DNA from 4 places in the Kluyvera sp. NPDC087067 genome. Region 1 is predicted to be linked to each of the others. Evidence: predicted binding sites of a transcription regulator. Region 1 holds the regulator's gene; each other region holds the start of a gene.
What was found. Region 1 encodes sigma-54, which starts transcription at its own class of promoters, with help from an activator protein. Its sites were predicted from a motif close to GTTGGCACANNTTTCGCTNT; they were not measured.
Positions count from the first base shown of each region.

Region 2: hydN (electron transport protein HydN) is a predicted target of sigma-54. The motif match lies at 2,138-2,157, and genes of this name have one in related genera.
Region 3: glnA (glutamate--ammonia ligase) is a predicted target of sigma-54. The motif match lies at 3,013-3,032, and genes of this name have one in related genera.
Region 4: norV (anaerobic nitric oxide reductase flavorubredoxin) is a predicted target of sigma-54. The motif match lies at 3,350-3,369, and genes of this name have one in related genera.

Region 1 covers NZ_JBIUZS010000002.1:676,686-682,108, reverse strand. Annotated here, with positions in the region: gene rapZ (RNase adapter RapZ) at 1-72, opposite strand, end outside; gene ptsN (PTS IIA-like nitrogen regulatory protein PtsN) at 106-594, opposite strand; gene hpf (ribosome hibernation promoting factor) at 651-938, opposite strand; gene rpoN (RNA polymerase factor sigma-54) at 961-2,394, opposite strand; gene lptB (LPS export ABC transporter ATP-binding protein) at 2,439-3,164, opposite strand; gene lptA (lipopolysaccharide ABC transporter substrate-binding protein LptA) at 3,171-3,725, opposite strand; gene lptC (LPS export ABC transporter periplasmic protein LptC) at 3,694-4,269, opposite strand; gene kdsC (3-deoxy-manno-octulosonate-8-phosphatase KdsC) at 4,266-4,832, opposite strand; gene kdsD (arabinose-5-phosphate isomerase KdsD) at 4,848-5,423, opposite strand, start outside.
Region 2 covers NZ_JBIUZS010000002.1:138,855-144,277, forward strand. Annotated here, with positions in the region: gene fdhF (formate dehydrogenase subunit alpha) at 1-1,519, opposite strand, end outside; gene hydN (electron transport protein HydN) at 1,556-2,101, opposite strand; gene ACIPDS_RS06085 (LacI family DNA-binding transcriptional regulator) at 2,247-3,260, opposite strand; gene ascF (PTS cellobiose/arbutin/salicin transporter subunit IIBC) at 3,527-4,981, shown strand; gene ACIPDS_RS06095 (6-phospho-beta-glucosidase) at 5,008-5,423, shown strand, end outside.
Region 3 covers NZ_JBIUZS010000011.1:12,579-18,001, forward strand. Annotated here, with positions in the region: gene glnG (nitrogen regulation protein NR(I)) at 1-249, opposite strand, end outside; gene glnL (nitrogen regulation protein NR(II)) at 259-1,308, opposite strand; gene glnA (glutamate--ammonia ligase) at 1,515-2,924, opposite strand; gene typA (ribosome-dependent GTPase TypA) at 3,304-5,127, shown strand; gene ACIPDS_RS20455 (autotransporter outer membrane beta-barrel domain-containing protein) at 5,255-5,423, opposite strand, start outside.
Region 4 covers NZ_JBIUZS010000002.1:128,689-134,111, forward strand. Annotated here, with positions in the region: gene mltB (lytic murein transglycosylase B) at 1-191, opposite strand, end outside; partial or broken gene ACIPDS_RS06035 (transcriptional regulator GutM) at 539-607, shown strand; partial or broken gene srlR (glucitol operon DNA-binding transcriptional repressor SrlR) at 604-753, shown strand; gene gutQ (arabinose-5-phosphate isomerase GutQ) at 746-1,711, shown strand; gene norR (nitric oxide reductase transcriptional regulator NorR) at 1,708-3,228, opposite strand; gene norV (anaerobic nitric oxide reductase flavorubredoxin) at 3,419-4,867, shown strand; gene norW (NADH:flavorubredoxin reductase NorW) at 4,864-5,423, shown strand, end outside.

The DNA of each region.
Region 1 (5,423 bases):
CATATCTTCCAGCGCACGCAGGGCAACAGATTTTCCCGAGCCAGAGCGGCCGCTGACGATCATCAGTACCATGTACCGTTTCTCCTCAGTACGATGTGATGTCCATTACGCATCATCGTGAGTTTCTGTATCGGTGATGATTTGATACAGCTCTTCGTCGCTCTGCGCAGAACGCAGACGACGGCAAATGGTTTTATCCGCCAGACGTTTCGCCACCAAAGAGAGCGTATGCAGGTGGGTTTTGGTCTGATCTGCTGGCACCAGAAGCGCAAACAGTAAATCAACAGGCTGATTGTCGATGGCATCGAAGGCAATCGGTGTTTCCAGCTGCACGAAAACGCCTACCGCGCGCGTCGTATCCTCTTCCAGTTTACCGTGCGGAATCGCGATGCCGTTGCCAATGCCGGTACTGCCCATTTTTTCACGGGTCAGAATGGCTTCAAACACCACCTGCGGAGGCAGGCTTAGCTGTTTGGCCGCCAGCTCGCTGATGATTTCCAGCGCACGTTTTTTACTCTGACAGTGCACAGCACTGCGGGTACATTCCTGGTTAAGGACATTGCTCAGTTGTAGAGCTGAATCAGTATTTGTCATAATTTCACCTAAGCACCGCCCGGTATACGGAGCATATCGGGCGGCTGCTCGGACAATCAATGTTGTTTTAGTTTATCTTTATGCTTGTTTAACTGTCTCGACAGTTTGTCGATCAAGCCATCGATGGCGGCGTACATATCTTTGCCTTCCGCGCTAGCGTGAAGCTCGCCGCCGTTAACGTGCAACGTTGCATCCGAGATGTGCGTCAATTTCTCCACTTTTAACACAATGTAGACCTGATTGATCCTCTCGAAATACTGCTCGAGCTTCACGAATTTGGTATTAACAAATTCGCGCATCGCCTCGGTAATTTCGACGTTGTGTCCAGTGATGTTGAGCTGCATAGTGTCTTCCTTATCAGTAGAGTCAGACCAGCTGTTTACGCTGATTTGACGGCGGGATGGATAAAGACTCTCGGTACTTTGCAACGGTACGCCGCGCCACCATGATACCCTGATCGGAGAGTAGGGTGGTCAGTTTACTGTCGCTCAGTGGTTTTGCGGGATTTTCCGCTGCAATTAACTTCTTCACCAATGCACGAATGGCCGTGGACGAGGCTTCGCCGCCGCCCTCAGTACTGACGTGGCTGGAGAAGAAATACTTAAGCTCAAAAATGCCCCTTGGGCTATGCAAATACTTCTGCGTGGTGACACGCGAAATGGTGGACTCGTGCATTTCGACGGTCTGGGCGATATCGGCCAGCACCATCGGTTTCATGTGTTCTTCGCCAAGATCGAAAAAGGCCTGCTGCTGCTCAACAATGCAGCGGCTCACGCGCAAAAGCGTGTCATTACGGCTCTCAAGGCTTTTAATCAGCCACTTCGCATCCTGTAAATTGCTGCGGATGAACTGGCTATCGGCATCATTACGGACGTTATTGCACATGCCCGCGTAGTGCTGGTTTATCTGCAAGCGCGGAATGCTGTCGGAATTAAGCTCAACCATCCAGCGACCGTTCACTTTGCGCACCAGCACATCAGGGATCACATACTCCGGCTCACCGGTCTGGATCGACTGCCCCGGACGAGGATCGAGTGACTGAATCAGATCGACCGCTTCTTTGAGCACATCTTCTTTTAAGCGCGTAACGCGCATAAGTGAACGGAAGTCGTGGTTGGCGAGAAGATCGAGATGATCGCTGATGATTAATCGGGCTTCGGTAATACGCGGGGTATCCGGTGCGAATTGGGAGAGTTGGATCAGCAGACAGTCGCGCAGATCTTTGGCGGCAACGCCAACCGGATCGAAACGCTGGATTCGCTTTAAGACGGCTTCGACTTCATCGAGACCGATTTCATCATCGCCAATGCCTTCATGGATATCTTCTACCGTGACGGTGAGATAACCGGTGTCGTCCACCGCGTCGACAATGGAAGTGGCAATGGCTCTATCGGTATCGGTAAACGGCGTCAATTCTACCTGCCACATCAGATAATCCTGCAGTGACTGGGTGGTTTCGCCCTGGTAAACCGGCAGCTCGTCGTCCTGGTAATCGACACCGGTGCCTGATGGCGTTCCGGCGGTGTAGATTTCGTCCCAGCTGGCGTCAAGCGGCAGCTCCTCGGGCATATCTGGCTTTTCCAGCGCATCAACGCTGTCTAACGTTTCGGTATCAACGGGTTCCTGAGTGTCTACTTCCTCGTGAAGATCGGTTTGCTCAAGCAGGGGGTTACTCTCCAGCGCCTGCTGGAGTTCCTGCTGAAGTTCCAGCGTCGACAACTGCAACAGACGAATTGCCTGCTGCAACTGCGGCGTCATGGCAAGCTGTTGGCTGAGCCTTAATTGCAAACCTTGCTTCATGTTCAGAACGAATCTCTCCCACTAACGTCGTTATCCATACCCTATCAGAGTCTGAAGTCTTCCCCAAGATACACGCGTTTAACATGTTCGTCTTGTAGGATCTCCTGAGGGGTACCGTGGGCAATCAGATGCCCCTGGCTGACGATATAGGCACGTTCGCAGACGGCTAACGTTTCACGCACGTTGTGGTCAGTAATCAGTACGCCAAGGCCGCTGTCACGCAGATGTTCAATAATGCGTTTAATGTCGATAACGGAGATGGGGTCAACGCCAGCAAACGGTTCATCCAGCAGGATAAACTTCGGGTTTGCCGCGAGCGCACGGGCGATTTCCACTCGTCGACGTTCACCACCGGAAAGCGCCTGACCCAGGCTGTCACGCAGGTGTTCGATGTGGAACTCTTCCATCAGTTCTTTTGCGCGGTCTTCGCGCTGCTCTTTAGTCAGATCGTCACGGATCTGCAGCACCGCCATCAGGTTGTCATAGACGCTCAGACGACGGAAGATAGACGCTTCCTGCGGCAGATAGCCAATCCCGCGTCGGGCACGGGCATGCAGCGGCAGCAGGCTGATATCTTCGTCATCAATGATGATATTGCCCGCATCACGCGAGACGATCCCAACCACCATGTAGAAAGTGGTGGTTTTACCTGCACCGTTTGGCCCAAGCAGACCGACAATCTCACCGGAATTTACGGTCAGACTGACATCTTCCACCACGCGACGGCCTTTATAAGCCTTCGCCAGATTTTTTGCAGTTAATGTCGCCATAACGAATTAGTTACTCTTCTTCTGGGCCGGGGCCTGATCTTTGGATTTGTCCTGCAGCTGCGACGGAACCAGAACGGTAGTGACGCGTTTGCCTTTGTCGCTAAACGCTTGCATTTTCTGTTCTTTGACCAGATAGGTGATCTTGTCGCCTTTGATATTACTATCAAGCTGCTCAAGGTAGGCGTTGCCGGTCAGCACCACGAAATCATTCTGCAATTCATAATGCATTTTTGAGGCATGACCTTTCACCGGCTTGCCGTTGTCCTGCATCTGATAGAAGGTCGCTGGATTACCGTAACCGTCGATCACTTCTTTGCCTTTTTGATCCGCAGGACGGGTCACAACCACTTTATCGGCGTTGATTTTGATCGTGCCCTGGGTGACCACAACGTTGCCGGTAAAGGTAACCACGTTGCCCTGCATATCCAGCGACTGCTGATCGGATTCGATATGAATCGGCTGATCGGTATCCCCGGTGAGCGCCATGGCTGGCAGGCTGGCCGCCAGCAATGTGCCGGCGAGCGCAAGCTTAAGGCTGAGTTTGTTTTTTCTGAATTTCATAAGAGGTTCTAACCTTTTCAATCAACTCGGCGTTTTTGCTGCGTAAATTGCCGCGCATTTTCAGGCCGCTGGAATTAAATGTTGTTCCGTATAACGTCACCAGATCGTCAGAGGCAACATCCTGAGTAATCAGGTTTACCTGGGCGTTATCCGTCGTAATCTTACGCAGTTGTGCATCTTCTGTCAGCGCGTTGATTTCAACGTGCCCGTAGAGGTACAGCATGCGATCGTTGGTCAGCTTGGCTTTATCGGCTTTAATCGACCAGGTTGGTACCTTGTTTGCGTCAAAAGTGGTCAATACCGGATGGGTAAACCACGATATTGCCTGATCGGAAAAATACTCCACATGCTCGGCGATAAGCCGATAACTCAGAGCGCCTTCCGGGCTGTAAACTACCGTGTCGGTATGTTCGCTTTTATAGGTTGGGTCGCTGGTGTTGAGCGCTTGCGGACTCACTTCATCCTTATCGGCGAGATTCAGGCCGATGAGGACAAGCGCCACCAGTGCCAGCACAATAATAACCCAACGTCTGGTTTTACTCATATCGATTGCCCTTTGGCTTCTTCCAGCTTCCCTTGCGCCAGTAGCAGCAGGTCGCAGACTTCACGGACGGCACCCCGACCACCTGCAATGCGGGTGACATAATCTGCGCGTGGCAGCAGCAGCGGATGTGCATCCGCAACCGCAACGCTCAAACCGATTTCAGCCATAACCGGCCAGTCGATCAGATCGTCACCGACGTAAGCGACCTGGTTTGGCTCAAGCGCCAGCTTCGCCAGCAGTTCGCGATAGGCAATGAGCTTATCCGACTGTCCCTGGTAGAGATGGCTAATACCGAGCGTGGCGCAGCGGTCTTCTAACAGTTTAGCTTTTCGTCCGGTAATAATCGCCACCTCAATGCCTGAGGTGAGGGCGCAGCGAATGCCATAACCGTCGCGCACGTTGAAGGCTTTCAGCTCCTCGCCGTTGTTGCCCATATAAATCAGGCCGTCTGAGAGCACCCCGTCAACATCGAGGATAAGCAGGCGAATTTGTTCCGCCTTAGCAATAAATTGTGGGCTCACCGGGCCATAACAGGTGGCGACCGGGGCGACAGCATGACTCATTCTTTATATCCTTGATTACACTACGCCTGCGCGCAGTAGGTCGTGCATATGTATCACACCTAGCAAATGGTCGCCATCGGCAACCAATACGCAGGTGATATGACGTGATTGCATCAGGTTCAATGCATCGACCGCCAGCATCTCTGGACGAATGCGAATACCGCCTGGCGTCATCACGTCGGCAATGCCGAGCGTGCGGACGTCAACGCCGTTATCGAAGATTCGCCGCAGGTCACCGTCGGTGAAAATACCTTTAATCTGCATATTGTCGTCGCAGATGGCGGTCATGCCCAGATTTTTACGCGTGATCTCTAAAAGCGCATCACGCAGCGAAGCCTCGAGACTTACCTGAGGAATTTCATCTCCGGTGTGCATGATATCGTTAACCCGCAGTAACAGCTTGCGACCAAGTGCGCCGCCGGGGTGCGACAGGGCGAAATCTTCCGCCGTGAAGCCGCGGGCTTTCAGTAACGCGACGGCGAGAGCATCACCCATGACCAGCGCGGCCGTGGTACTGGTGGTCGGCGCCAGGCCAAGTGGGCAGGCTTCGCGGGGTATTTTCACGCATAAATGAATATCTGCCGCGCGACC
Region 2 (5,423 bases), 540 kb from region 1:
TTTCGTCCCAAATTTGCTGGTTATTGTCGTAGTGCATCGGATAGCCCATCTCGCTTGCGATCAGGCTGATAATTTCCCAGTCACGCTTAACGTTATAGGTCGGCTCAATGGCCTTTTCAAAACGCTGGAAGCCGCGGTCGGCACAGGTAAAGACGCCGCCATGTTCGCCCCACGAGGTAGCAGGCAGCAGCACATCGGCCTGCTCGGCGGTTTTGGTCATAAAGATGTCCTGCACCACCACAAAATCAAGCGCTTCAAAACCTTTGCGCACCAGCCCTAAGTCAGCCTCGGTTTGCAGCGGATCTTCGCCCATGATGTAGTAGGCTTTCACCTTCCCATCCATCGCCAGATGCGGCACTTCGGTAATACGCACGCCGACTTTGTCGTCCATCAGGCTGGCGTCAATGCCCCAGGCTTTGGCGAATTTCTCGCGCACGGCAGCGTCCACCACATCCTGATAACCCGGGAACTGATTTGGCAGCACGCCCATATCGCACGCGCCCTGCACGTTGTTTTGCCCACGCACCGGGCCGACGCCGACGTTTTCACGCCCCAGGTTGCCGGTCAGCAGCGCCAGGCTTGCCAGCCCTTTCACCACATCCACCGCCTGGCCGAACTGGGTGACACCCATGCCCCACATGATGGTGGCGGAAGGTGCCGCCGCGTAGGTACGCATGGCCTGACGAACCTGCTGCGCCGGGACGCCAGTCAGCGTTTCTACCGCTTCCGGCGCGTAGTCTTTTACCACGTCGCGTAATGCTTCAATCCCGGTGGTATATCGTTCAACGTATTCTTTATCATACAGACTCTCTTCAAGCAGCACGTGGGCAAAGGCGTTCACCAGCGCCATATTGCTGCCGTTTCGCATCTGTAAATGCTGGTCGGCGATCCGCGCGGTTTCAATACGACGCGGGTCGCAGACGATAATTTTGGCGCCTTTGTCTTTGGCCTTAATAACGCGGCGCGCCACAATCGGGTGCGAGTCCGCACAGTTGTAGCCAAACACCAGCAGGCAGCGCGAGTTTTCAATATCGCCAATGCTGTTGCTCATCGCGCCGTTGCCTAATACCTCCTGCAACCCGGCGACCGACGGGCCGTGGCACACGCGGGCACAGCAGTCGACGTTATTGGTATGCAGTACGCCACGGGCAAATTTCTGCATCACATAGTTGGTTTCATTGCCGGTGCCGCGCGATGACCCGGTGGTCATAATGGCGCGCGGCCCGAATTTGGCTTTGATATCGCCAAGACGTTTCGCGGTGTAGCGAATCGCCTCATCCCAGCTCACAGGAGTGAGTTTGCCGCCCTTTTCATAGCGGATCATCGGCTGCGTTAAGCGCGGTGTCAGTAGCTTGGTATCGTTAAGAAAGTCCCAGCCGTAGTAGCCTTTCAGACACAGCTCGTTCTGGTTGGTTTTACCATCAGCGGCTTCGGCACGGATAATTTTACCGTTATCGACAACCAGCTTCATTTTGCAACCTGCGCCGCAGTAAGGGCACACACTCGTGATTTTTTTCATCAGTAACAGACCTGTTAAAAGAGAAATTAAGGGATTTTAGAAAGATAAAGACGTTGCTACGTCCAGCGCCGTACGACGACGTTTTTCCGCGCTCAACTGTTCGAGCTTGTCGCGGTCAACGCAGAACAACGCGTGGGTTGGACAGGCTTCCATACAGGCAGGGCCGGCTTCACGGTGGAAACACAGGTCGCACTTATTGGCTTCCGCTTTTTCGGCGAGGACTTTCAAACCTGCGCCGCTATTACGGACAACCGGGCGAACGACCACTTCCATCGCGCCGTAAGGACATGCCACCACGCAGGTTTTACAGCCAATGCAGCGTTCCTGCATGACGTGGATAAAGCCTTTATCGCGAATAATCGCCCCGTTCGGACAGACGTTGGCGCACGGGGCGTCCTCGCACTGACGACAGGCGGTGGCGGTAGATACATCCATTCCTTTAATAACGTGAATACGCGGCAGGAAAGATTGCGGCGTCAGCGCGGCGCAATCCTGTTCTTCCTGGTGGGAAACCACGCATGCGACTTCGCATGTCCGGCAGCCAATACATTTACTCGCATCAGCAATGATGAAACGGTTCATCAACTTCTCCAGCAATGACAATGAATTGTGCGAGAGAATGCATTATTCGAGCCAACTTTTAGTTGGCTGATTTTTAATGATTTTTTTGGAGGTCAGCAAAGAATGGCGCTGTCATCGACACAAATGACGATGACAGCTGACGAGATCAGGCGTGCGGGCCGGGAATAATCGAGTCGCGCGCAATCAGCTCGCCGGGGAAGGTTTGTTGATATTTAAAATCACCGCCATCGAGCATAAAAATAAGGCGGTTGATGGTCTCTTTAATCATTTCCGTCACCGGAATACGCACGCTGGAAAGCGACGGGATCATATAGGGCGCAAGCGCGATGTCATCAAAACCAATCACTGCCACCTGCCCTGGGACGTTGATTCCGTGGTCATGCAGACGCTTTATTGCCCCGACGGCCATATCATCATTGCTGGCAACCAGCGCGCTAAAGACGAGCCCGCGCTCGCGCAGCAAATCGACGCCTGCCGCGCCGGTCGCCGGCGTCCACCTGCCTTCAACAATCAGCTCATGACGAAGCGCGATACCGTGTTTTGCCAGCGCATCTTTGTATCCCGCCAGGCGTTCGATACCGGTTGGGGAATCCAGTGAACCGGTAATAAACGCAATGTCCCGATGCCCCTGGGCAATTAAAGTCTCCACGGCCCGCTGACTGGCGGATTTCTGATCGCAATAAACGCAGTGGCTGCTGTTGCGCCTAAGCCTGCGGTTAATCACCAACACCGGTCGTTGTTGCTGTTCGATAATATCGTCAATTTCGTCGACGCTTAAAAAGCGTGGATAAATAATGATGCCGTCGCAACGCAGGTCGAGCAGATATTGTATCGCTTCACGCTCTTCCTGGGCGCTGTGCTTGCCGTCTGCCAGAATCAGCCGCCGCCCCTGCGCTTCGGTCATGCTCGCCGCATGAAACAACAGCTCGCTGAAGTAGACGCCGTGATAAAGCGTGTTGGTCACCACCAGTCCTAAGGTCTGCGTCTTTTTGGTCGCCAGATTACGCGCCAGCAGATTCGGCCGATATCCGCTCTCTTCAATCGCCAAAAATACCCGGTCTTTGGTCTCCTGGCTGACATAGCCGTTCCCCGACAGCACCCGGGAGACGGTGGCTTTCGAGACGCCTGCCCGTCGCGCCACCTCCAGCATCGTCGTCATGATGGTTATCCTTGAGAATTCTATTTGGCAGCAGTGTACTGCACCGTTTGGCTATTTTCAGCATTTGCGGTGGCGCTCATTTTTTCAGCCACGCGCTTTCCTGTGATCGGTTTCACGAATCATTTAAAAACAAAATTTAGATCTTGATGCAACAAAATAAACACAAGATGATTATGTGGAACCGGTTTCCTATGCAGCGTTTCATCCCCGCAGACTTGCTGGCGAGGGACGATAAGTACCCTACTGATAAAACAGGATAAAATCCGATGTCTAAAAATTATGCGGTTCTGGCGCAATCTATCGTCGGTGCACTGGGCGGGGTCGACAACATCGCCGCCGTCACCCACTGCATGACACGCCTGCGCTTCGTGGTGAAAGACGACGCGCAAATCGACAGCGCCACGCTTAAGAACATCAGCGGCGTCATGGGCGTGGTACGTAACGACAACCAGTGTCAGGTGATTATTGGCAATACCGTTTCACAGGCCTTTCGCGAGGTGGTCAGCCTGCTGCCAAACGAGATGCAGCCCGCCGCGCCGGTTGGCAAACCGAAGCTGACTTTGCGCCGTATAGGTGCGGGGATCCTCGACGCCTTGATCGGCACGATGTCGCCGCTGATCCCGGCAATTATCGGCGGATCGATGGTTAAGCTGCTGGCGATGATCCTGGAGATGACCGGCGTACTGCCAAAGGGTGCGCCGACGCTCACCATCTTAACGGTCATTGGCGATGGCGCATTCTTCTTCCTGCCGCTGATGGTTGCCGCCTCTGCGGCGGTAAAATTCAAAACCAATATGTCGCTGGCGATTGCCATCGCAGGCGTGCTGGTTCACCCAAGCTTTATTGAACTGATGGCGAAAGCGGCCCAGGGCGAGCACGTCGAATTTGCCTTTATTCCGGTCACCGCGGTGAAATACACCTACACGGTGATCCCGGCGCTGGTGATGACCTGGTGCCTCTCCTACATTGAACGCTGGGTTGATGCCATCACGCCTGCGGTCACCAAAAACTTCCTTAAACCTATGCTGATTGTACTGATTGCCGCACCGCTGGCGATCTTGCTGATAGGCCCGATTGGTATCTGGATTGGTAGCGCCATTTCTGCGCTGGTCTACACCATCCATGGCTATCTGGGCTGGCTGTCCGTCGCCATTATGGGGGCGCTGTGGCCGCTGCTGGTGATGACCGGGATGCACCGCGTCTTTACCCCAACCATCATCCAGACCATCGCCGAAACCGGCAAAGAAGGCATGGTGATGCCGTCGGAAATCGGTGCGAATCTGTCGCTTGGCGGCTCATCGCTGGCGGTGGCATGGAAAACCAAAAACCCGGAGCTGCGCCAGACCGCGCTGGCGGCCGCCGCTTCGGCCATTCTGGCCGGCATTTCCGAACCGGCGCTGTACGGCGTGGCGATCCGCCTGAAACGTCCACTGATTGCCAGCCTGATAAGCGGCTTTATTTGCGGCGGTATTGCCGGTGCCGTTGGGCTTGCCAGCCACTCGATGGCAGCACCAGGGCTTTTCACCAGCGTGCAGTTTTTCGATCCGGCCAATCCGATGACCATCGTGTGGGTGTTTGGGGTGATGGCGCTGGCAGTGGTGATCTCCTTTGTGCTGACGCTGCTGTTGGGCTTTGAGGATATTCCGGTTGAAGATGCCGCCGCTGAGGCCCGCAAGCGTCAAGCCACGCCAACCGCTGGCGTAAAAGCCGCTCAAATTTAATGATTTTTTTGTAAGCGAGGTAACGCATGTCGACATTTCCGCAAGGATTTCTCTGGGGTGGCGCTATTGCCGCCAACCAGGCCGAAGGGGCTTATCTTGAGGGCGGCAAAGGGCTGACCACCGTGGATATGATCCCGCACGGCGTCAACCGTCTGCCGGTCAAACTCGGTCAGGAGAAACGCTTTGCCCTGCGTGACGATGAGTTCTACCCAAGCCATCAGGCGATTGATTTTTATCATCGCTATAAAGAAGACATCGCGCTGATGGCTGAGATGGGCTTTAGCGTATTTCGGACTTCAATCGCCTGGAGCCGCCTGTATCCGAACGGCGATGAATTAACGCCAAACGAGGAAGGCATTGCCTTTTATCGTGACCTGTTTAGCGAATGCAAAAAGTACGGCATCGAACCGCTGGTAACACTTTGCCACTTCGATGTACCGAT
Region 3 (5,423 bases), on a different contig from region 1:
TGCCGTCATTATGATGACCGGAAGCATCGGGTGACGCTGTTTTATTTGCGTTAACAGCGCCAGACCGTCCATACCCGGCATGCGGATATCGGACATCAATACGTCTGGCGTTTTAGTCGCCAGTGCATCAAGCACCTCTTTTCCACCCTCAAATGTCGTACAGGTTAGCCCCGCCCCAGAGAGTGCGCGTTCAAGCACCCAACGGATGGAGCTATCGTCATCTACGACCCAGACTATCCCTCGTTGCATAAACACACCTTATTTTTTAATTGGCAGGTAAACCGAAAACTCGGTATGGCCCGGCCAACTGGTAAATTCAATTTTGCCGGAGTGCTGATCGATAAGGCTGCGAGCAATCGATAGACCCAGCCCGGTGCCGCCTTCACGGCCGCTGACCATCGGATAGAACAATGTGTCCTGTAAGTGCGATGGAATGCCGGGGCCGTTATCCTGCACATCAATTCTGGCGGCCAGGCGATAGCGCACGCCGTGTAGCGTGAGTTGAAACGCGGTTCGCGTACGCAGGACAATTTCGCCGCCCTCTGACCCTAATGCCTGAAGGGCATTACGCACGATATTAAGGAGAACTTGCTCAATCTGGTCGGGATCGTGCGGCAGTTCAGGCAAACTGGGATCGTAATCGCGTACCAGCGTGACGTTATCCGGTAGCTCCATTGAGACCAGCTTCACCACCCGCTCTGCCACTTTATGGATGCTCTCGTTAACGTGAGTACCCGGGCGCTGTGGCCCCAGCAGACGGTCCACCAGATTACGCAGACGGTCAGCCTGTTCGATAATCACATTGGTATATTCAGTCAATGCCGGATCGGGCAGGGCTTTACTCAATAGCTGTGCAGCGCCGCGTAAGCCACCCAGAGGGTTTTTTATCTCATGGGCAAGCCCTCGCACCAGATCGCGTGCAGCGATTTGCTGAGCGTGCTGGAGCTGCTCCTGGCTCAGGCGGCGTTGATTGTCCATCGGCGCCATTTCCAGCAGGATAAATCCATCGGGCAGACGTTGAGCCGTAAGCGAAAGAATATGAGAACGACTGTCGATGACTAAGGTGACTTCGTTATCCGTAAACCCCTGACCGGTTTGCAGACTTTCCTGCATCAAGCCAATGTTTAGCGAAAAATAGCTCAGTAGCTCAGGTAACGGCGTGCCGAAAAGTTTACGCGCGCTCTGCGCCAGCAGTTGCTGGGCGGCGGGGTTCGCATAATGAACGGCAAGGTCGTCATCGACTAATAAAATGCTGTTGATTAACGAATTGAGGATCTGCCCAGCATCGGGCAGTGCGCCTGTTGCCATTTAGCAGTCTCCTGAAAAGGCTTGCACTGTTTTAGTGCATTATAGCTTTTTACGGTTAAAAAGCGCGAAAGTTCAGGTGGTTGGTGGAGAAAAAAGCCCATCCAGAGATGGGCTGAAAGCTTCCACGGCAACGAAACATCCAGGATGTTACGTCAGGACGAGTTTGTCATGACGCAACGTTAGCTGGATTGAACAACTCAAAACAATTACACGCTGTAGTAAAGTTCGAACTCTACTGGGTGTGGCGTCATGCGTACACGGTCGTTCTCTTCGATACGCAGACCAATGTAAGCGTCGATAGCTTCGTTAGTGAACACGCCGCCCGCGGTCAGGAATTCACGGTCTGCGTCCAGCGCATTCAGTGCTTCTTCCAGAGAGCCTGCAACCTGTGGGATCTCTTTCGCTTCTTCTGGAGGCAGATCGTACAGGTTTTTGTCCATCGCTTCGCCTGGGTGGATTTTGTTCTTGATACCATCAAGACCGGCCATCAGCAGCGCTGCGAAGCACAGGTATGGGTTAGCCGCTGGATCCGGGAAACGCACTTCGATACGACGTGCTTTCGGAGAGGCGACCACTGGGATACGGATAGAGGCAGAACGGTTACGGGCAGAGTAGGCCAGCATAACCGGGGCTTCATAACCTGGGACCAGACGCTTGTAAGAGTTGGTGGTTGGGTTCGCCAGGGCGTTGATCGCTTTAGCGTGCTTAATAACACCACCGATGTAGAACAGCGCCTGCTCGGACAGACCCGCATATTTGTCACCGGAGAACAGGTTTACGCCGTTCTTGGACAGGGACATGTGGCAGTGCATACCGGAACCGTTATCGCCAAACATTGGTTTTGGCATGAAGGTCGCGGTTTTACCGAAGCGGTGAGCAACGTTGTGCACCACATATTTGTAGATCTGAATCTCATCCGCTTTTTTGGTCATGGTGTTAAAGCGGGTAGCGATTTCGTTCTGGCCAGCAGTCGCCACTTCGTGGTGATGCGCTTCTACAACCAGACCCATCTCTTCCATGATAAGACACATGGTAGAACGGATGTCCTGAGAAGAATCGACCGGAGGAACCGGGAAGTAACCGCCTTTCACGCCTGGACGGTGACCTTTGTTACCACCTTCGTATTTGGTGGAGGAGTTCCATGCGCCTTCGATATCATCGATAGCGACGTGAGAACCGGAGATAGATGCGCCGAAACGAATGTCATCAAACAGGAAGAATTCTGGCTCTGGCCCGAACAGTACGGTGTCCGCGATACCGGTAGAACGCAGGTATTCTTCAGCGCGTTTCGCGATGGAGCGCGGGTCACGGTCGTAGCCCTGCAGGGTGCCTGGTTCCAGGATGTCACAACGAATAATCAGGGTAGATTCTTCATAGAACGGGTCGATGAGAGCAGTCGATGCGTCAGGCATCAGCACCATGTCGGATTCGTTAATGCCTTTCCAGCCGCCGATTGAGGAGCCGTCAAACATTTTGCCTTCTTCAAAGAATTCGGCATTTACCTGATGAGCAGGGATCGTAACGTGCTGTTCTTTACCTTTGGTATCGGTGAAGCGCAAATCGACAAACTTCACTTCGTGCTCATTCAGCATCGTCAAAACGTGTTCAGCGGACATACTTAACATCTCCCGGAATTTTCATTGTCGTCGTGGTAACGAGGTCTTCTATCACTGCATAAAGTGGCGTTGTTGCCCTAAAAAATATAAAGCGAAATCTGTGCCAACTTTTAAATTACCCCCAAAAGGCGTTATCATGCGCACCATAGTGCAAAAGGGCTGCACCACGATAGCTTGTTTGCACCATTATAGTGCTTATCTGTGATTGTTGAGCACCATATTGGTGCAAATTGCGATTAGGTGCCCTTTTTATGCTCCGTGAAAGCGATCACAAAGAAACTCTGCAATACTTGTTTGCGGAGGATCTCTGTGATCCTGTTTTGTAGTGCGATTAATCCGTGTACAATAACGCGCTATTTCTAATGCCCGAGGCAAAGTTGTGATCGAAAATTTGCGTAATATCGCCATCATCGCGCACGTTGACCATGGTAAGACTACCCTGGTTGATAAGCTGCTCCAGCAATCCGGTACGTTTGATGCGCGTGCTGAAACACAAGAGCGTGTGATGGACTCCAACGATTTGGAGAAAGAGCGTGGGATTACCATCCTCGCGAAAAACACCGCAATCAAATGGAATGATTACCGTATCAACATCGTTGATACCCCAGGGCACGCCGACTTCGGTGGTGAAGTTGAGCGCGTCATGTCCATGGTAGACTCCGTGCTGCTGGTTGTTGATGCAATGGATGGCCCGATGCCGCAGACGCGCTTCGTGACCAAAAAAGCATTTGCTCACGGCTTGAAGCCAATCGTTGTTATCAACAAAGTTGACCGTCCAGGCGCACGTCCTGATTGGGTTGTTGACCAGGTATTCGACCTGTTCGTTAACCTCGACGCGACCGACGAACAGCTGGACTTCCCTATCATTTACGCCTCTGCGCTGAATGGTATTGCTGGCGTTGACCATGAAGATATGGCGCCAGACATGACCCCGCTGTACCAGGCGATTGTTGACCATGTACCAGCTCCAGACGTAGACCTGGATGGCCCACTGCAGATGCAAATCTCCCAGCTGGACTACAACAACTACGTTGGCGTTATCGGTATCGGCCGTATCAAACGCGGTAAAGTGAAACCAAACCAGCAGATCACTATCATTGATAGCGAAGGCAAAACCCGTAACGGTAAAGTCGGTAAAGTCCTGACCCACCTGGGTCTGGAACGTATCGATAGCGACCTGGCGGAAGCTGGCGATATCATCGCGATCACCGGTCTGGGCGAGCTGAACATCTCCGACACCATCTGCGATCCGCAGAATGTTGAAGCGCTGCCAGCGCTGTCTGTTGATGAACCAACCGTAACCATGTTCTTTAACGTCAACACTTCTCCATTCTGTGGTAAAGAAGGTAAGTACGTTACTTCTCGTCAGATTCTTGACCGTCTGAAGAAAGAACTGGTACACAACGTTGCGCTGCGCGTTGAAGAAACCCCGGATGCTGACGCATTCCGCGTTTCTGGTCGTGGTGAGCTGCACCTGTCCGTTCTGATTGAAAACATGCGTCGTGAAGGTTTCGAGATGGCGGTTTCCCGTCCGAAAGTTATCTTCCGCGAAATCGATGGCCGTAAACAAGAGCCATTCGAAAACGTAACGCTGGACGTCGAAGAGCAGCACCAGGGTTCTGTTATGCAGGCACTGGGCGAGCGTAAAGGCGACCTGAAAAACATGAATCCAGACGGCAAAGGCCGCGTACGTCTTGACTACGTGATCCCAAGCCGAGGCCTTATCGGCTTCCGTTCAGAGTTCATGACCATGACCTCCGGTACCGGTCTGCTGTACTCCACCTTCAGCCACTACGACGACGTTCGTCCGGGTGAAGTGGGTCAGCGTCAGAACGGCGTACTGATCTCCAACGGCCAGGGTAAAGCAGTTGCGTTCGCACTGTTCAGCCTGCAGGACCGCGGTAAGCTGTTCCTGGGTCACGGTGCAGAAGTTTATGAAGGCCAGATCATCGGTATTCACAGTCGTTCTAACGACCTGACTGTAAACTGCCTGACCGGTAAAAAACTGACCAACATGCGTGCTTCCGGTACTGATGAAGCGACCACGCTGGTTCCTGCTCAGAAAATGACGCTGGAACAGGCTCTGGAATTCATCGATGACGACGAACTGGTAGAAGTGACTCCAATTTCTATCCGTATCCGTAAACGTCACCTGACTGAAAACGATCGTAAACGCGCGAATCGTGGTCCTAAAGAAGACTAATTATCGTCTTTGATTGTGAAAAGCCGCTGATCATCAGCGGCTTTTTTTTGCCCGGAATAGTGCTGAAAGGGTGAAAAAAAACGCCTGACGGTATCCGTCAGGCGTTGTCAGTCACTTAGGTTGCAAATCAGAAGCTGTACTTCACGCCTAGCATCCCTTGCGTATCACTGTAGCCTTTATCGCCAATCTGCTGGGCAACGTTCCCCCACATGGTCAGGCGTGGCGTAATCTGCCCTTCAACGCCCAGCTTCAGTTCACCGATATTCTTCGTACCGCGCATTTCATTACTAATGTCG
Region 4 (5,423 bases), 550 kb from region 1:
ATCTTGTCGATGAACTGCTCCGCCGCCGGGTTATTGGCAAAATCACCGGTCGGAATCAACGCATTGTGCTGGGGTTCAAGGAGAAAACCGCCGGAGGTAGTGGCCGGTGATTCAGCCGTTTTAGGCTTGCTGCTACAGGCAGCGAGCAGGACACACAAAGGGAGTAAAGCCAGAACACGACGCTTCAACATGAGACTTCCATTTAACAATATCAGCAAGAGTTAAATATGGTAAAGCATCCGCCACTACACAAGAAAGCGGTTGTCGTGCTCCCTCGCATAATTTCTCCTCACTTATCATTTTTTCAGCAAACTTTACGGCCCTTCTCGCAAAGACCTTCCAGCAAAAACACTTATTTTTCATGTTGAAAGCCAACAAATACGTTTAAAACTTTCGTTTTGATGAAAACACTACACCGTCTGGTAAGGTAACAAGAATTTCTCACGGCACAGGTTCCAGAAAGGTGCTGAGATGTTAACCGGCAGGTTGAGCGATATTCTTTTGCTGCACCGAAGCCAATGAAAATTGGAGCAATAAAGGAAAATATCTCGATGAATGACAGCCGGATGTGATCTTTCCACATGATCCCCTGTCGCTGAATGCACTATATTCGGGCGCGAGAGCAACAATGTTGTATGTAGTCTGGAAAGCGTCGATAAGCTGATTACCGACTCAGGGATCGACCCGACGTTTCGTCAGGCACTGGAAGAAAAAGGGATTACCGTAATCATAACCGGAGAAAGTCATGAGTGATGCACTACTGAACGCTGGCCGCCAGACATTAATACTGGAGTTGCAGGAAGCAAGCCGTCTGCCTGAACGTCTGGGTGATGATTTTGTTCGCGCCGCCAGAGCCGTTATCCACTGCGAAGGCAAAGTGATTGTCTCCGGTATGGGGAAATCAGGCCATATCGGCAAAAAAATTGCCGCGACGCTCGCCAGCACCGGCACCCCTGCCTTCTTTGTTCACCCGGCAGAAGCGCTACACGGCGACTTAGGCATGGTGGAAAGCCGTGACGTCATGCTGTTCATCTCCTATTCCGGTGGTGCGAAAGAGCTCGACCATATTATTCCGCGTCTTAAAGAGAAATCGGTCGTACTGCTGGCAATGACCGGTAAAGCCAACTCACCGCTGGCGCTGGCGGCAGACGCCGTACTGGATATCAGCGTTGAACGTGAAGCCTGCCCGATGCATCTGGCGCCAACCTCCAGCACCGTCAACACGCTGATGATGGGCGATGCGCTGGCCATTGCCGTGATGCAGGCCCGTGGCTTTAACGAAGAAGATTTTGCGCGTTCACATCCAGCCGGAGCCCTTGGCGCACGCCTGTTGAACCGCGTTCACCATCTGATGCGTCAGGGCGCTGAAACGCCGCAGGTGACCATTCATGCAAGCGTCATGGACGCTATGCTGGAGCTTAGCCGTACCGGGATGGGAATGGTCGCCGTCTGCAACGACCAATCTCAAGTGCAGGGGATCTTTACCGATGGCGATCTGCGTCGCTGGCTGGTTGGCGGCGGCACGCTTGCCGATAACGTCACCGCAGCCATGACTCAGGGCGGCGTGACGCTCAATGACGAGGCGCGCGCAATTGACGCCAAAGAACAGCTGATGAAAGCCAAAATCAGCGCAGCCCCGGTCGTGGATGGTAATCACCGCCTGGTGGGCGCAATCAACCTGCAAAACTTCTACCAGGCCGGGATTCTTTAATCCTTCAGCCCCAGACGTTTCGCCAGCCGATGCAGGTTGGCGACGTCTGTCTCCAGCGCCCGCGCGCTAGCCGCCCAGTTGTGATGATGCGTCTCCAGCGCACTGCGAATCATCTCCCGTTGGAAATGCTCGGTGGCATCACGCAGATTGCCTACCGTGGCAACGGGTAATGGCGCGTGCGCCGTCACCGCGCTCGCCCCGCCTTCCTGAAAAGCAAAATGCTGGGCTTCAAGCACCACTTCACCGCTGCTGCGCGTCGCCCGCGCCAGCACCACCGCGCGATGCACCGCATGCTCCAGTTCGCGCACGTTCCCCGGCCAGGCGTAGCTTTGCAGATGTGCACGAGCGCCAGCGCTCAGCACCACGCGTGACAATCCCAAACGTAGCCGACATTGTTCGCAGAAATACCCCGCCAGCAGTACCACATCGTCGCCACGTTCACGCAACGGCGGCACCGAAAGCGGAAACACGCTCAGGCGATGGAATAAATCGGCGCGGAAGTTACCCGCCAGGACTTCTTCCCGCAGATCACGGTTGGTGGCCGCCAGCACGCGCACATCAACGCGCAGGCTGCGATCGTCACCAACACGCTGAATATCGCCGTATTGCAGCACGCGCAGCAGCTTGGCCTGTAACGCCAGCGATAGCTCACCGATTTCATCAAGGAACAGCGTGCCGTTATCGGCCATTTCAAACTTGCCGCTGCGGTTGCTGATGGCGCCGGTAAACGCGCCTTTGACGTGCCCAAACAGTTCACTTTCGGCCACGCTTTCCGGCAGTGCGGCGCAGTTTAAATAGACCAGCGGACTCACCGCCCGTGGCGAACCTTCATGAATCGCCTTCGCCACCAGCTCTTTCCCGGTGCCGGTTTCACCGCTAATCAACACGTTAAGATCAGAGGCGGCGACTATCTCAATCTCTTTTTTCAACTGCATAATGCCCGGCGACAGGCCAATCATCTGCGTTTCTTTCACCTGCTCAAAGTCGGTAGCCGAGCCGGGAAGCATGTTCTGACTTTCCAGTTTTTCGATGAGTAGCGCATTGCTGAGCGCTCCAGCTGCCAGTGCGGCAATGAGCCGCAGCTCTTCATTGCTGAAAACGTCAAACTGATCCGGCGACATGGCATCGAGCGTCAGCGCGCCAATCAGGTTTTGCCCGGCAAACAACGGTAAGCCAATACAGGCGTGAACTTTCAGGCTTTCCTGACCGGGGATCAGGCCATCGTAGGGATCGGGCAACGAGCTATCGGCCGGAAAACGCACGACATCACCCGCACGGGCGATGGCTTCCAGCCGCGGATGCCCTTCCAGCGTAAAGCGCCTGCCGAGCACGTCCTTTGCCAGCCCATCAATCGCGAGCGGAATAAACTGCCGCGCGTCATAGCGAAGCAGCGCCGAGGCGTCGCACTCCAGCACCTGGCGCAGCGTGGTGATTAAACGCTGAAAACGGTCCTGATGACCAACACCGCGTTGTAATTCAATGGCGATGCCTGCCAGCACATCAACGGAAAAGCTCATGGCTACCTCACAGTCATTTTGACAATACATGATGTCATATTGACAATATTAAGCATAGTCATTTTGACTAACCCTAAAGCGGTAAAATTTATTTAATCTATAAAAATCAATAAATTAAAAAGTTGGCACAGCACCTGCAATAAGCAAAACATCTTTTTTGAAAAACGCTGAATTAAATATTGAGGTTGCTATGTCTATTCTGGTTAAAAATAACATTCATTGGGTTGGCCAACGTGACTGGGAAGTTCGTGATTTTCACGGTACCGAATACAAAACGCTGCGCGGCAGCAGCTACAACAGCTACCTTATCCGTGAAGAGAAAAACGTCCTGATTGATACCGTCGACCACAAATTCAGCCGCGAATTCGTGCAGAATCTGCGCGGTGAAATCGACCTGGCGGATATCGATTACATTATCATTAACCACGCCGAAGAAGACCATGCGGGTGCGCTGACCGAGTTAATGTCGCAGATCCCGGACACGCCAATCTACTGCACCGCCAACGCTATTGACTCCATCAACGGTCACCACCATCACCCGGAATGGAACTTCCACGTGGTAAAAACCGGTGACACTCTGGACATTGGCAATGGCAAACAGCTGATCTTCGTTGAAACGCCCATGCTGCACTGGCCTGACAGCATGATGACGTATATGACCGGCGACGCGGTACTGTTTAGTAACGACGCCTTCGGCCAGCACTACTGCGACGAACGTCTGTTCAACGACGAAGTTGACCAGACCGAACTGTTCGAACAGTGCCAGCGCTACTACGCCAACATCCTGACCCCGTTCAGCCGTCTGGTCACGCCAAAAATTACTGAAATCCTCGGCTTCAATCTGCCGGTGGACATGATTGCGACGTCCCACGGCGTGGTGTGGCGCGATAACCCAACTCAGATCGTCGAACTGTATCTGAAATGGGCGGCGGATTATCAGGAAGACCGTATCACCATCTTCTACGACACCATGTCCAATAATACCCGCATGATGGCGGATGCGATTGCGCAAGGGATCAACGAAGTTGACCCGAACGTGGCGGTGAAAATCTTTAACGTTGCCCGCAGCGATAAAAACGAAATTCTGACCAACGTCTTCCGTTCTAAAGGGGTTCTGGTCGGCACGTCTACCATGAACAACGTAATGATGCCGAAAATCGCCGGTCTGGTTGAGGAGATTACCGGCCTGCGTTTTCGTAACAAACGCGCCAGCGCCTTTGGTTCCCACGGCTGGAGCGGCGGTGCGGTAGACCGTCTGTCCACGCGTTTGCAGGATGCCGGTCTGGAAATGTCTCTGAGCCTGAAAGCCAAATGGCGCCCTGACGTTGACGCGCTGGAAGTGTGCCGTCAGCACGGTCGTGAAATTGCGCGCCAGTGGGCGTTAGCGCCGCTGCCAGAAGCCACGGCAAAAGCGGACGCGGTAAAAGAAGCCTGCGCTTGTGCCGCCGCAGCCGCAGCCGACCTCGGCCCAAGCATGCAGTGCAGCGTTTGCCAGTGGGTTTATGACCCAGCGAAAGGTGAACCAAACCAGGACGTTCAGCCGGGTACACCGTGGAGCGAAGTCCCCGATAACTTCCTGTGCCCGGAATGTTCATTAGGTAAAGATGTCTTTGATGTGATGGCAACGGAGGCAAAATGAATCACGGTATCGTCATCATCGGCTCGGGCTTTGCCGCCCGCCAGCTGGTGAAAAACATTCGTAAACAGGATGCGAGCGTCAAACTGACGCTCATCGCCGCCGACAGTATCGACGAGTACAACAAACCGGATTTAAGCCACGTGGTGAGCCGGGGGCAAACCGCTGCCGACCTCACCTTGCAGACCGCAGGCGAGTTTGCCGAGCAGTATAACCTGAACCTGTTTCCTCAAACCTGGGTCACCGGCATTGATGCCGAGGCCCATGTGGTGAGAAGTCAGAATCACCAATGGCAGTACGACAAACTGGTTCTGGCAACGGGTGCGGCGGCAATCATCCCGCCGGTACCGGGCAAGGAGCTGATGCTGACCCTCAACAGCCAGCAGGAGTTCGGTGCCGCGCAGAGCACGCTACGGGATGCCAGACGCGTATTGATTATCGGCGGTGGTTTGATTGGCAGCGAATTGGCGATGGATTTCTGCCGCGCGGATAAAGCGGTCACGGTAGTCGATAATTCCGCCAGTATTCTGGCGTCGTTGATGCCACCGGAGGTGAGCAG